DNA from 2 places in the Thermosyntropha tengcongensis genome. Region 1 is predicted to be linked to the other one. Evidence: riboswitches for the same ligand, from Rfam matches in the RefSeq annotation. Region 1 holds a riboswitch; the other holds the start of a gene.
What was found. Region 1 has a riboswitch for S-adenosylmethionine ahead of ACZ42E_RS05660 (methionine ABC transporter ATP-binding protein). Riboswitches for the same ligand answer to the same signal wherever they lie in the genome.

Region 1 (7,247 bases):
GCATAAAATAGTGATATGCGTAATTGCCTGTTTTTCCATAGGGTTAGGTGCTGCATTGACTCCCATCGGGGAACCCTTGGCTACTATCGCTATTGCCAAGCTTAATCAGGAGTTTTTATATCTGGTAAAACTTTTAGGGAAATTCATCATACCTGCGGTTATAGTTTTTGGAGTTTTGGGAGCAGCCTATGCTGCCTGGGCAGTAAAGGAAGAAAAAGATGTGCCTTCCTGTGACCTGGCTGTAACTGTGGAAGAAGAAGCTGAAGAAATGGAGCAGGATACCTGGCGGGGGATAGTAATAAGGGCATTAAAGGTGTATCTTTTTGTTATGGCCTTAACCTTTTTGGGGGAAGGGTTCTATCCCTTGATAGATGCCTATGTTTTAAAGCTTGACTATCGTCTGCTTTACTGGGTAAATACGGTTTCGGCGGTTCTGGACAATGCCACCCTTACAGCAGCGGAAATAAGTCCCAAAATGAGCACCATGCAGATTGAAGCTGTTCTTATGGGGCTTATTATTTCCGGAGGCATGCTAATTCCTGGCAATATTCCGAATATAATATCAGCTTCCAAACTGCGGATAACCAGTACGGAATGGGCTAAAATAGGGGTGCCCCTGGGGGCAATAGTCATGGGGATTTTTTATGTTATCCTTTTTGTTTTATAAATTTATTGAAAACAGGCTTAAAGAGGGGGGGAGTTCCCCCTCTTTTTTACATTTAGAAGGCTGGTACACAAGAACCATTATATTTTTCTTCCAGGAATTTTTTAACAGCAGGAGACTGCAATGCTTTAGCCAGTTTTTGGATATCTTCCCGGTTTTCGTCTCCTGGCCTTACTACCAGTATATTAGCAAATGGAGAGTCTTTAGGTTCCATAAAAATTGAATCTTTTACTGGATTGAGGTTGGCTTCCAAAGCATAGTTGCTGTTTATCACACAGGCATCCAAATCTTCCAGGGCTCTGGGCAGCATGGGGGCATCCATCATTACTATTTTTATATTTTTCGGATTTTCTACGATATCTTTTTCAGTAGCCGTTACCCCTGCCCCTTCCTTAAGCTTTATAAGACCGGCTCTTTCCAGTACCATAAGGGCCCTGCCGCCATTAGTGGCATCATTGGGTATTCCTATTTGTGCCCCTTTAGGAATATCAGCGATTTTTTTGAATTTATTTGAATATACTCCCATGGGTTCATTGTGTACTTTTACAACTTCCCGCAGATCAGCATTGTTTTTGGCATTAAAATCGTCTAAATAAGGACGATGCTGAAAGAAGTTGGCATCAATCTCACCGTCTACCAGAGCAGGATTTAACAGGACATAATCGGTAAATTCTTTAATTTCCAGTTCTATTCCTTCTCTAGCCAGCTCAGGTTTTATAATTTCCAAAATTTCGGCATGAGGTTTGGCGGTTGCTCCCACTACCAGTTTTTTGGTTTCTTTTTCCCCACCCTTTTGAGCTGTCTCTTTTTGGCCGCATCCTGCAGTTCCAGCTATCAGCAGGATAAGAGAAAGGGCAAGTGCTAAAAGTTTTTTGTTCATAGATCTACCTCCTCTTTTCAGTTAGTTTGTTGGTTGTTTTATCACCAAGCGTTTGAACACCTTGTACCATGAAGATAAGCACTATAACAGTTGTCCACAGTATAAGGTTGTCATAACGCTGATAACCATAATAATAGGCAAGGGTTCCCAGTCCTCCTCCTCCTACTATACCAGCCATGGCTGAATAGCCTATGAGGTTTATCGTGGTTATGGCTATGCCTAAAGTTATGGAAGGAAGAGCTTCCGGTATCAAAACCTTGGTAATTATCTGCCAGTTAGTAGCTCCCATGGAGAGGGCTGCCTCGATAAGTCCCCATTCGATTTCTTTAAGGGAAGTTTCTACCATCCTGGCTACAAAAGGTATGGCAGCCAGGGTTAAAGGGACGATAGATGCAGTCGTTCCTATATAGGTTCCTACTATCATGCGCGTCAGTGGTATAATAAGGATCAAAAATATAATAAAAGGTATAGATCTTACTGTATTTACAAGAAAAGCCAGTATCCGGTTCAGAAAAAGGTTTTCAGCTATATGGCCTTTTTCAGTAATAACCAGGATTATGCCCAGGGGAAGCCCCAGGATATAACTTAATCCGGTAGATATAAGTATCATATAAATAGTTTCCCAGGTTGCCTTGAGAACTTTTTCAGCTATTATGCCATAATCACCGGAAAATATGATCATAAACGCATGTACATCAAAACAGTGCAAAAGATCAAGCATGTTTTAACACCTCAATTTCCAGTCCGTTATCTTTGAGAAAATCCAATGCTTCTTTAATTATCAAGGGCTCTCCTATAATTTCTAATATTAAATTGCCAAAGGGAGTATCTTTAACCCGGTCGATATTTCCATAGAGTATATTGGCTTGAATGTCAAACTTTTTAATCATGGTCGAAATTATTGGTTCTCCAGCTGATGAACCGATAAAAGATATTCTTATAAGTTTGGAACCGCTGGCATTATTTTGGGCCAGGTGTAAAAGATCTTCCGGTACTTCACTTTTGATGATAGCATTCAGAAAACTGCGGGAGGTAGGAGTACCGGGATTAGAAAATATGGTTAAGACATCTCCTACTTCCACGATTCTTGATTTATCAATAACTGCCACCCGATCGCAGATTTGTTTTATTACATTCATGTCATGGGTTATTAGCAAAATGGTTATATGCAATTGTTTATTTATATCTTTAAGCAGTTTAAGAATAGAGCGGGTAGTTTCCGGATCCAGAGCTGAAGTTGCTTCATCTGACAAAAGTATTTTAGGATCATTAGCCAGCGCTCTGGCAATACCTACCCTTTGTTTTTGCCCTCCACTCAACTGAGAAGGATAAACCCTGGCTTTATCTTGAAGCCCTACCAGTTCCAGGAGTTCATTTACCCGTTTTCTGGCCTCGTTTATTGGAACTTTAGCGATTTCCAGAGGAAACATCACATTGTCAAATACAGTACGGGATGATAAAAGGTTAAAATGCTGGAATATCATGCCTATTTTTTGCCTGGCCAGGCGCAGTTCGTCTTTGTTAAGGAGGGTCATGTCCTGTCCATCAACAATTATATTACCGGAAGTAGGTTTTTCCAGCATATTTATACAGCGTATCAGGGTGCTTTTGCCAGCTCCGCTGAGTCCAATTATACCAAAAATTTCCCCTTTGTTTACAGTCAGGCTTACATTATCCAAGGCCAGAACTTGCTGATGAGGGGTAGTGTAGATTTTGGTTAAATTTTTGATTTGGATCAAATTACGCTTCCTCCTTAAAACTATTAATGCCTCTTTGTATTGGTACAAAGAGGCAAGATATGCTATATCTTATCTCTTATCTGCCAGACCTAAGATCTGCAGGAATTAGCACCTTGCCATTTTTTGGCGGTTGCCGGGCGTCATTGGGCCAGTCCCTCAGCCTCTCTCGATAAGAGGTTTCTCTATATATTATCTATTATTATTTGATTTTGTCGTAAATAATATTATCATTGTATACAGTGGCGGTCAATAGTAAAAATAATTTGAAAATATGATAAAGGCGGGATAGGTTTGGATACAAAACCTTTAACCTGGGACAACAAGAGATACCACAGCCTTAATTACCATTTGCGGCAAAAGTTTGGGCAAAAGGTTTTTAAACTTTCTCTTGATGCAGGGTTTACCTGTCCCAATCGGGACGGGACAATTTCCAGGGAAGGCTGTTATTTTTGCAGCAGCCGTGGTTCCGGTGACTTTGCAGGAGAAAGAGGAAAAAGCATTACTGAACAGATAGAGCAGATTAAAAAAATAATGCACAAGAAGTGGAAAGAAGGCCTCTATATAGCTTATTTTCAGGCTTTCACCAATACCTATGCCCCTGTAGACAGGTTAAGAAGGCTTTATCAAACTGCGCTGTCAAGTCCGGGAGTTGTAGGCCTGGCAATCGCTACCCGCCCTGATTGCCTCCCTGATGAGGTACTGGATCTCCTGCAGGAATTAAACGAACGTACCTACTTATGGGTAGAATTAGGGTTGCAGACTATACATGAGAGAACAGCCCGCATGGTAAATCTAGGCTATAATTATGAGACTTTCCTTAAAGCTTTGGAAAAATTGGGACAGCGGGGGATTGAGACAGTTGCTCACATAATACTGGGGCTTCCCGGTGAAGATTATGATGACATGCTTTTAACCGGAAAAACAGTGGGAAAGCTTCCTATCAAGGGGTTGAAGATTCATCTTTTACATCTTATGAAAGAAACGCCGCTTATGAGGTTTTATGAGGAAGGAAGGCTTAAGTTTTTGAGCCGGGAGGAGTATGTAAATACAGTAGTGGATATTTTAGAATATATACCTCCCGAAGTGGTGATTCACCGCTTAACAGGAGACAGTCCGCGCCATCTTCTGGTAGGACCGCGCTGGAGCCTTAACAAGTGGGAAGTTTTGAATGCTATTGATGATGAATTCATAAGGAGGAACAGCTGGCAGGGAAAGAGGTTTATAAATAGCTAGGGAGCAGGGGAGGAATTGTTATGCTCAGTAAAAGCAGAAGTTTTGCCAGTCAAAGGATTAAAGTATTTTTGGCAGCAGCATTTACCAGCCTCTGCCTGGGTTCAGTTTACAGCTGGAGCGTATTTGCCAATCAGCTCAAAGTAGAAAACCCGGATTGGAGTTTGGCGCAGATTTCTTTAATTTTCTCGATAATGGTTTTTACTTATACCATAACTGCTATTTTTGCTGGCATGTGGCAGGATAGGGTAGGCCCGCGCATGGTAGCGAGGAGTGGAGCAGTCATTTTAGGTTTAAGCATGATAACTGCTTCTTATATGAAAACTTTAACCGGTTTATATATTTTTCATGGTTTTTTAGCCGGTATAGGACGGGGACTTTCCTACGCCACCCCCCTTCCTACTGTGCTCAAGTGGTTCCCAGACAAGAGAGGCCTGGCGGGAGGTTTTATTGCCGGCATTTTTGGGGTAGGTGGGCTAGTTTTCAGTTATATTGCTGGAAGTATAATACAAAAAATTTCTTCCGTGCAGAGCGCTTTTTTGTATACTGGACTTATCTTTTTGGTGATTATGCTTTTTTGTGCGAGGTTTTTGACTAATCCACCACTATGTGGGGATGAAGACAAAACAGGCAATACTGGTTTTGACTTTAGTTATACCCCCGGAGAAATGCTAAGACAACCTGTTTTTTATGTTATTTTGTCTGTTTTTATACTGGGAGCTTTTCCGGGTCTGGTCCTTACCAGCAATGCGCAGATTATTATGCAGGCAATGGCAGGTTTATCAGCAACTCAGGCCTTAAATATTGTAGCTGCCATATCTGTAGTTAACGGTTTGGGAGGGCCGTTTTTTGGTTCCCTGCTTGACAAAATCGGTGAGAAAAATGCTCTTTCTCTGCTTTTGGCAGTGCTTATAGGAGCTCAGTTTGTACTTATAAAAACCAACGATTACAAACTGCTGGTGGCAGGGGCATGTATAGTCATGATGGCTTTAGGTGGGCTTTTTGGGATATTTCCAACCCTTATCGCCAACTTTTTTGGCACCCGCCATTTGGGAACCAACTACGGGCTGCTTTTTCTGGGGTTTGGCATATCAGCAGTTATTTCACCACGTGTAGCGGCTGTTCTGGCAGACCGGGCACGTAGTGCAGCATTACTGGCCGGAAAAGGGGGAATGCAGGTTAAAGAGGCATTGGCAGGGGCATTTTGCGAGGTTTTTGTTATTGGCATTGCTTTGTGTTTTATCGCCCTGTTTTTAGTTTTTATGATAAAAAAACCTGTTCCGAAACTGGACAAGCCTGATGGTTAAATAAAAAATTTTAAAAAGGTTTTGTTTTATCCTTGACAGGAGTTATATTTATGCTTTATAATTAATCTCGCTTGGACAAATAATAAAGGGATGCGGCAGTGGCGGAACTGGCAGACGCGCTAGATTCAGGTTCTAGTCCTGGTCACAGGGTGGGGGTTCAAGTCCCTTCTGCCGCACCAAATGAAAATTATAAGGGAGCTTTTAGCTCCCTTTTTGTTTTATGCAGTTTTTAATATTTATGTCTGGGTTACTTTGCTATAATATACCATGAAATGGTTTTATATTGAGGATTTGGGGGGCATTTTAAATATGAAGAGAAGTAAGGTGGAAAATATAAGTGCCCAGACGGCAGCTGTAAAAGATTATTTGCTTATTAATCCTTATTGTGATGAAGAAAATTTATTGCATGATTTAAAAATGACCAGAAATACTTTGTATCGCATTTTGTATGGTTTATCAGGTGATTCTGCTATATATGAAGATAAAAGGCAGTTAAAGATCATAAAAAACGGAAAAAAGCTTAGTCTGGATGATATAGTCGAATATTTAGAAAAAAATCTGGATGATCGTTGGGTTTTTAAAAAAACCGAACGTCTTTTGTATTTGTACCAGCTTCTGCACAGCAGGATTCCTTATGGTGGGGCCGAAATGGGATTGATACTGGACAATTATAAAAAAATTATGAAAGATTATAGTGAAAGATTACCTTCTGATGATAGCATAAGGAGGATGATATACCGCGATATCAATGAGCTGGAAGAGATGGGGATAGTTATAAAAAGGCCTTCCACAACTAACCGAAAATACTCGCTTGAAGAAGTTTATCTTCCCAAGCTTCCTCCCGAAAGCGCAGCAGCTGTTTACACTTCCATGCTGCTCTATGATAATACCCTTTTGGAACCGGTGATTGCAGCGGCCAGAAAAGAAATGGAAAAGACATTTGTTAAAAATAAACAGATATCTCACTATGTTGAAAATATAAAAAATAGGATTTATGTGGTAGGGGATACCTTAGCTAGACCTGAAAGGTTCAGCGGTATTTTAGGCAATCTTATAAAAGCAGTTACCGAAAATATCAGAGTGCGGATTGTTTACCTGCACCGGGATGGAAGTGAGGCAAAGCGCAAGCTGGAACCCCTGGGGATGGTTTGCAAGAGGTCGGTGTGGTATTTGCTGGCAAGGAGGGTTGGAGAAGCGAATAATGAGATAAGGGTTTACCGGGTGGATCAGATAAAAAGCGTCTCTTTAAATGAAAGGGAGATTTTTGAATATCCGGGGGACTTTAATCTGCATGAATATATTAAATCTAGCTGGGGTATTTTCTGCAATGACCCTGTACAAAAAGTTAAGGTAAAGTTTTCTTCAGAAGTGGCTTTCAGATTGAAAAATATAAAATATCATCCTTCCCAGCGTATTTTAACTGAATA
Region 2 (7,247 bases), 970 kb from region 1:
TGAGTTTGCCGGCAACAACACCGAACTCCTGGCCAAGAGGAGCTCCGGCTATACCTATGATCGCTATAATCTCGCTCCCAGCTGCTATATCCACAAAGGGAACACCATTTTAAGCTATCGGGACATTGTCGAAAACGACTGGCTTGACATTTATGTACTTGACAACACCGTCTACGAAATAGAAAAAATATAAGCCTAACTTAAAAGCCCGGGAAGAGCTTTCTTCCCGGGCTTATTTATTGCTATCTGCATACAGATCATAGGGAGTGAGCTGATATACATAATAGTTGAGCCAGTTGGTAAAAATAAGGCTTCCATGGCTGCGCCAGCGTACAATCACATCTTTATTCGGATCGTCATCTATAAAATAATGGCGCGGAATATTTATCGGTTCCCCTTTTCTTATATCTCTCTCATACTCTTCTTTCAGGGTATAGGCGTCATATTCCGAATGTCCCATAGCAAAAACCTGACGCCCGTCTTTGCTTATCACCAGGGCTACCCCGGCCTCATCAGATTCCAGAAGTATTTCCAGCTCCGGCACCTTTTCTATCTCTTCCCGGTGCACTTCCGTATGCCGGGAATGAGGGATAAAAACTTCATCATCCAGCCCCCGCATCAATTCACAGCGGGGATTGTTTATGCGGTGTTTAAAAACTCCAAACATCTTCTCCGGCAGCAGATAATTGTGTATCCCGTAGTGATGGTAAAGAGCTGCCTGGGCTGCCCAGCATATATGAAAAGTAGATGTAACATTCTCCACCGTATAGTCCATAATCTCCTTAAGCTCTTTCCAGTAGGCCACATCCCCAAAGCGCATTTTTTCCACCGGGGCTCCGGTTATTATCATCCCATCATATTTGAGATGTTTTATGTCGCTGAAAGTCTTGTAAAAAGTCTTCAGGTGTTCCGCCGGCGTATGTTTGGACTGATAGGTCTCGGTTGTCAAAAGGTCAATCTCAATCTGAATCGGAAAATTGGAAAGCATCCTCAAAAGCTGGGTTTCTGTAACCGTCTTGATCGGCATAAGGTTGAGGATGGCAATCCTTAAAGGCCTTATATCCTGGTGCAGAGCCCGGTATTCATTCATGACAAATATATTCTCGCTTGCCAGTATATCAGCAGCCGGCAGATTTTCCGGAATTATAATCGGCATCTCCTATCACATCCTCTCTTACGAAGGTTTACCTCATATTTATGCTTAAACCGCTTTATTTATAGCTTGTTCAAAATCAGCGATAATATCTTCTATATCTTCAATCCCCACCGATACCCGGATAAGATCCGGAGTTACCCCGGCTATACGCTGTTCTTCCTCCGTAAGCTGCCGATGGGTCATGCTGGCCGGATGCAGAACACTGGTTCTGGTATCGCCCAGATGTACTACCAGAGCTGCCAGCTTAAGGCTTTCCATAAACTTCTTGCCTTCCTTAAGCCCACCTTTGAGCCCGAAGGTTAAAATGCCGCCACAGCCCAGAGGCAGATACTTCTGAGCCAGCTGGTAGCTGGGGCTGTCTTCCAATCCCGGATAATTTACCCATGCCACTTTATCATGGTTTCTAAGGTAACGTGCCAGCTCCAGGGCATTTTCACTATGTTTCTTCATCCTCAAAGCCAGGGTTTCCAGGCTCATGTGCAGGAGGAAAGCCGTAAACGGGCTCATAGTAAGCCCCATATCCCGCATAAACTGCACCCGGGCCTTGGTTATATAAGCCAGATTGCCGAAGGTTTCCACATACCGCAAGCCGTGATAGGCCGGGTCCGGCTCCGTAAAAGTCGGAAATTTTCCGTTATCCCAGGGGAAATTGCCCCCATCCACTATTACCCCTCCTACGCTCCTCGCCTGACCGTCAATATACTTGGTGGTGGAATGGATAACTACATTAGCGCCGTGTTCCAGGGGCCGGCAGAGATAGGGGGTAGCAAAGGTATTGTCTATAATCAAAGGCACCCCTTTCTCCCTGGCAATCCTGCTGAACTTTTCAAAATCAAGCACATTAAGTCCGGGATTGCCGATAGTTTCAGCAAAAAGAGCCTTGGTATTCGGCCGGAAAGCCGCTTTAATCTCTTCCTCGTCAGCATCCGGATTTACAAAAGTAACCTCTATGCCTATTTTCTTAAAAGTAACCGAAAGCAGGGTAAAAGTCCCCCCGTAAAGGGTGCTGGCAGCCACAATATGTTCCCCTGCCTGGCATACATTTATAAGGGAAACCATAGTAGCTGCCTGGCCGGAAGAAGTAGAAAGGGCTCCTACCCCACCTTCCAGGGCAGCCATCTTTTTCTCAAACGCCTCCAGGGTAGGATTGCTTATCCTGCTGTACATATGGCCTTCTTCCCTAAGGTCAAAAAGGCCTGCCACATAATCGGTACTGTCATAATAAAAAGTGGTGCTTTCATATATAGGCAAAATCCTGGGTTCTCCAGGTTTGGGTTCATAGCCTGCCTGTACCGCCTTGGTCTCAAACTTCCAATCCCTGGTCATCTTATATGCTCTCCTCCTTGTTTTTTAAAATAAAAACAAAAACCACTTCCCCGCGACAAGAAGTGGCCATCCTCTAAGCCTGCACTTCTCATCTCTCAGGGAAAATCCCTGCAGGAATTGGCACATTTCTGGATAAACCAGCTGTTGCCGGGTTTCATCGGGCCCGTCCCTCCACCTCTCTTGATAAGAAGCTTCTCCTCTTCAATTTTGATTAGATATGATTATATACGATAAAAACCTTTTTGTCATCAAAAAAATAAAACAAGGGGATGGATTTTTTTATCCCCTTGTTTTACCTTTTGTCTTAAGGCTGGCAGCCAAAACATTCCTTTAAAATAGGCTTTACCTGTTCTTCAGGCAGCGGGTAGGCTATACCGCTCGGATCCAGTTTTACTGCCCAGAACATCAAATCCAGGAACTGTTCATTCACTTCCACATCGTTTATATCGAAAGAAGGTTTAAAACCGCAGTCTTCCATAAGCTTGAGGATTTTTTCCCGCACCTTTTCAATTATAGAAAGTTCATCCCCGTTTTCATCTACCCCAAAAGCAAAAGCGAGATCTTTAGCCTTGCGCGCAAAATGCTGCGGATAGTACTTCATCACCGCCGGCAGGGCTACCCCTACTGCCTGGCCGTGGGGAATTCTCAGCTGTCCTCCTACCGCATGGGCTATATTATGCACCGGATAAAACATGCCGGACATGGCAAACCCCATAATAGCCAGGTTGCTGGCAATCAGCATACAGGTGCGGGCCTCCAGGTTAGCCCCTTCATTAACCGCCAGGGGAAGGTACTTTAAAATAAGCCTTATCGCCTGAATAGAAAGGCTGTCAATCATGGGATTGGCCCCCGGAGAAGTAAGCCCTTCCACAGCATGGCCTAAAGCGTCAAACCCGGTGCAGGCTGTCATATGGGGAGGAAGGCTTACCGTAAGGTCCGGGTCCAAAAGGGCATAATCAGCCGCGATATAAGGGTGCAGAAGGTCTCCCTTTACCCTGGCTTCTTCATTGTATATAACAGCAATGGGGGAAACTTCCGACCCGGTGCCAGCAGTCGTCGGGATAGACACATTAGGAATATTAAGCGGCTTGCCCAGCGGCCTGATATAAGGTCCCACATTGCCGGGCATAAGTTCCTTTATATCCGTTGCTCCCATACCCAGCATAAGCTTTACGCCTTTTACCGAATCTAAAACACTTCCCCCTCCCAGTCCCAGAAGGCCATCTACCGCATTTACCCGACACCAGCGGGCACAGTCGTTGATAACCCGCATAACCGCATCCTGTTCAATCGCGTCATATATGCCTACAAGCTTAGGTTCCCCCTGTACCTCAAAAATCTCCTTTATCTGGTCAGCTATACCTGCCTTAACCAGCCCCTGGTCGGTAATAACAGCCACCCTTTTCGCTCCCATCTCCATAAACCGCTGGGGGGCAAAGGTGCGGCAGCCAGAGCCTACTTCCACAATGGTGCGGAAATCCCACACAAAATATTTAGGTGTAGCCATAAAAATCCCCTCCCCTCTACTTGTTAAGCCCAATCAGGCTGAACATAATCTTGTCATTCGCATCCGGTGTCAAATCCTGGCATATATGCTTGACTTCACTGTAGGCCATAAGGGCATGGTACCAGTTCTCCCGTCCGTATCCGCTTTCCTTGTAACCGCCAAACGGTACATCCGGCCTCAAAACATGCCAGGTATTAATCCATACCGTGCCGGTACGCATCCGTGAGGCTACCTTCTGGGCTTTGGCTACATCCCGGCTGCATACCCCGCCTCCCAGCCCATAGGGGCTGTCATTGGCAATACTGATTGCCTCATCCAGGTCATCATAAGGTATGACGCACTGTACCGGGCCAAAAATCTCCTCCCTCACCTGTCGCATGGAATTGTTGCAGTTGACAAATATGGTGGGCTGAAAGAAAAACCCATTATCATAAATGCCGCCTGTCAAAACATTTCCGCCATAAGCTATCTCTGCCCCTTCTTCCAGGCCAATCCTTACATACTCCTTAATCGTGTTAAGCTGCTCCTGGGAAGCTATAGGCCCCAGATCAGTTGCCATATCCAGCTGGTTGCCGATAGTAAGCTTCTTTATCTTGGCAATCAGCTTATCAACCAGGGCATCATGCAATTTTCTCGGCACAATCAGCCGGGTTCCCGATTCACATACCTGCCCGGAATGAAAAAGAAATGCAAAAAGGGTCATATTGCAGGCCACATCCAGGTCAGCGTCTTCCAGAACGATAAGCGGAGATTTTCCTCCCAGCTCCAAAGTTACCCTTTTAATACCTTTGGCTGCCTGTTCGGCAATCCTTCTCCCTACTGCCGTTGAACCGGTAAAAGCAATCTTATCCACTTCCGGATGTCCAGCCAGGTAGTCCCCCATACTGGAACCTGGCCCGGTAACTACATTAAACACCCCGGCAGGAACCCCCGCATCATGCAGGATTTTGGCCAGCTCCAGGGTAGTAACCGGGGTTATGCTGGCTGGTTTCATGACAATACTGTTTCCCATAGCCAGAGCCGGTGCAAATTTAAAAGCAGCCAATATCATGGGAAAATTCCAGGGGGTTATGCCTGCACATACCCCTATCGGTTCCCTCTTTATATAGCTGTGCATAGGGGCAATCCAGGGAGGACACATGGCATGTTCTATTTTAGGGAGTTCCCTTATAAGAGCTGCCGAAATAGCCAGGGATGCCGCCACCGACGCCACATCCACCGTACTTGTGCGCCTTATGGTCCCGCCGGATGTCAAGGACTCCAGGTAAGCAAGCCTTTCCTTATTGGCCACCACCATGAGGGCCGCATTAAAAAGTATCTCCGCCCTTTCTTCCGGTTTTTTATCGCTCCACACGCCGGACTCAAAAGCCTGCCTGGCCGATGCCAGGGCTTTATCCACATCATTCCTGTTTCCCCGGGGAACCCTGGCCACCACTTCCCGGGTAGATGGATTTATAACTTCCATCATGTCCCCGCTGTCGCCAGGCATAAAAGCTCCGTCAATAAACATGCCGTACTCCATAACTTCCGCCATGACAAACCCTCCTTTTTTACTGTTCTTTATCCAGGCAGGCATACTGCAAAAAGTCCCGGGCAATAATCCCTGCTATCTTTTCTACCCTGACCTCTTCAGGGTGCATAAGCCACTGGATAATAAGGCCATCCAGCAGGGCTACCAGCATAACCGCCTTAACCTGGTCTTCTTCATCCTCTTTCCCGTTAAGCTTTTGCAAAAACTGCCGCATCAGGTTGTGATAATCCCTGTAAGTTTCCTTAAACTTCGCTTTAAGCTCATCATTGCCCATAAAAGCTTCCTGCAGGAGGTAAAGGTTGAGCTTTCCCCTCTCTTTGGCCTGCAGGACCAGGTTCAGCCCTTCATAAACAATCTTTTCCGGCTTCTCCCCATCCATATAGTCAATGCCTTTCAAAAATCCCTGTATAAGCTCATCAAAATGCCTTACTGTAACCTCATAAACCAGCTCATCCTTGCTGGGGAAATGATAAAAAAGCGTTCCCTTGCTTATCCCTGCTTCCCGGGCAATATCAGCCAGGCTGGTTCCCCGCACCCCCTTTTCCATAATTAACCTGGCAGCCACCTCCAATATCTTCTGCCGACTGGTCACCTCTTTTCCTTCTTCTTCATAAGCTGGCACCTCTACTTCCTCCTCTCGGTCGTACGCCCGCCCGACTAAAGCTATTATAGAATAAAAATTCTGAAAATATTGTCGAACCAGCACTTCTCACTCAATAAAAAATTAAGGAGGAAAACGACATCTGCTTCCTCCTTTTTGAAGTTTGTATTCTGTTAAAGCCGCTTACAGAACAGGCACAACCCCTTCTTTGGGCAAAATCCCCTGTCCTTCCGGACTCATTACAAAATCTATAAATATCCTGGCAAGCCCTTGGGGTTCCCCTTTTACCACATAGATAAAAGGCCTGGCTATCTTATATTTGCCGCTTAAAATATAAGGTTGAGCCTCCCTATCTCAAAATTATATTGACATTCCCGTCCCGGCAAAACCCGGACGCCTTCCCGCAAAGCCTTAAAAAAGCTGCCCTTTCTCCCGGCTTTCTCTTCTATTCCTTATCCTTCACCTTGGCCCAGGTATCCTTAAGCCCCACTATGCGGTTAAAAACCGGCCTCTCCGGCGCAGAATCCGGATCTACGCAGAAATAGCCGTGCCTCAGGAACTGGAACCGTTCTTCCACCTTTACATTTTTAAGGAGAGGTTCTGCCAGGCATTCTGTCAAAACCGTCAGCGAATCCCGGTTTATCTTGTCGGTAAAGCTTAAGCCGTCTTCATCATTATCCGGATCCGGCACTGTAAACAGGTAATCATAAAGCCTTACCTCACAGGGAACTGCATGCGAAGCCTCCACCCAGTGCAGGGTGCCCTTAACCTTGCGGGAAGCGTTGGCCCCCCCGCTCCTGGATTCCGGGTCATAAGTGCAGCGCAGCTCCACTATCCTGCCGGTTGCCGGATCTTTTACCACTTCCTCGCATTTTATAATATACGCGCTCTTAAGCCTTACTTCCCCTCCCGGCTTCAGGCGGAAAAACTTCTTCGGGGGATCTTCCATAAAATCTTCCGCTTCTATATAAATATCCCTGCCAAAAGGCACCCTGCGGGTGCCCATTTCCGGCATTTCCGGGTTATTTTCCGTTTCCAGCCATTCTATCTGTCCTTCCGGATAATTGGTAATCACCACTTTGAGCGGGTTTAATACCACCATAGCACGGGGAGCCCGCTTATTAAG

Region 2: linked by a shared signal. The riboswitch ahead of ACZ42E_RS10480 (O-acetylhomoserine aminocarboxypropyltransferase/cysteine synthase family protein) and the one ahead of ACZ42E_RS05660 (methionine ABC transporter ATP-binding protein) in region 1 are both predicted to bind S-adenosylmethionine.

What each region holds. Positions count from the first base shown of each region.
Region 1 is NZ_AP042437.1:1,182,346-1,189,592, reverse strand. It holds gene ACZ42E_RS05675 (DUF1646 family protein) at 1-667, shown strand, start outside; gene ACZ42E_RS05670 (MetQ/NlpA family ABC transporter substrate-binding protein) at 720-1,544, opposite strand; gene ACZ42E_RS05665 (methionine ABC transporter permease) at 1,549-2,226, opposite strand; gene ACZ42E_RS05660 (methionine ABC transporter ATP-binding protein) at 2,258-3,283, opposite strand; SAM riboswitch class I at 3,357-3,459, opposite strand; gene mnmL (tRNA modification radical SAM protein MnmL/YtqA) at 3,575-4,516, shown strand; gene ACZ42E_RS05650 (L-lactate MFS transporter) at 4,537-5,820, shown strand; tRNA gene ACZ42E_RS05645 (tRNA-Leu) at 5,913-5,999, shown strand; gene ACZ42E_RS05640 (helix-turn-helix transcriptional regulator) at 6,130-7,247, shown strand, end outside.
Region 2 is NZ_AP042437.1:2,153,607-2,160,853, forward strand. It holds gene ACZ42E_RS10470 (S-layer homology domain-containing protein) at 1-193, shown strand, start outside; gene metA (homoserine O-acetyltransferase MetA) at 233-1,156, opposite strand; gene ACZ42E_RS10480 (O-acetylhomoserine aminocarboxypropyltransferase/cysteine synthase family protein) at 1,202-2,482, opposite strand; SAM riboswitch class I at 2,568-2,672, opposite strand; gene ACZ42E_RS10485 (iron-containing alcohol dehydrogenase) at 2,787-3,989, opposite strand; gene ACZ42E_RS10490 (aldehyde dehydrogenase family protein) at 4,006-5,565, opposite strand; gene ACZ42E_RS10495 (TetR/AcrR family transcriptional regulator) at 5,540-6,142, opposite strand; gene ACZ42E_RS10500 (glutamine--tRNA ligase/YqeY domain fusion protein) at 6,567-7,247, opposite strand, start outside.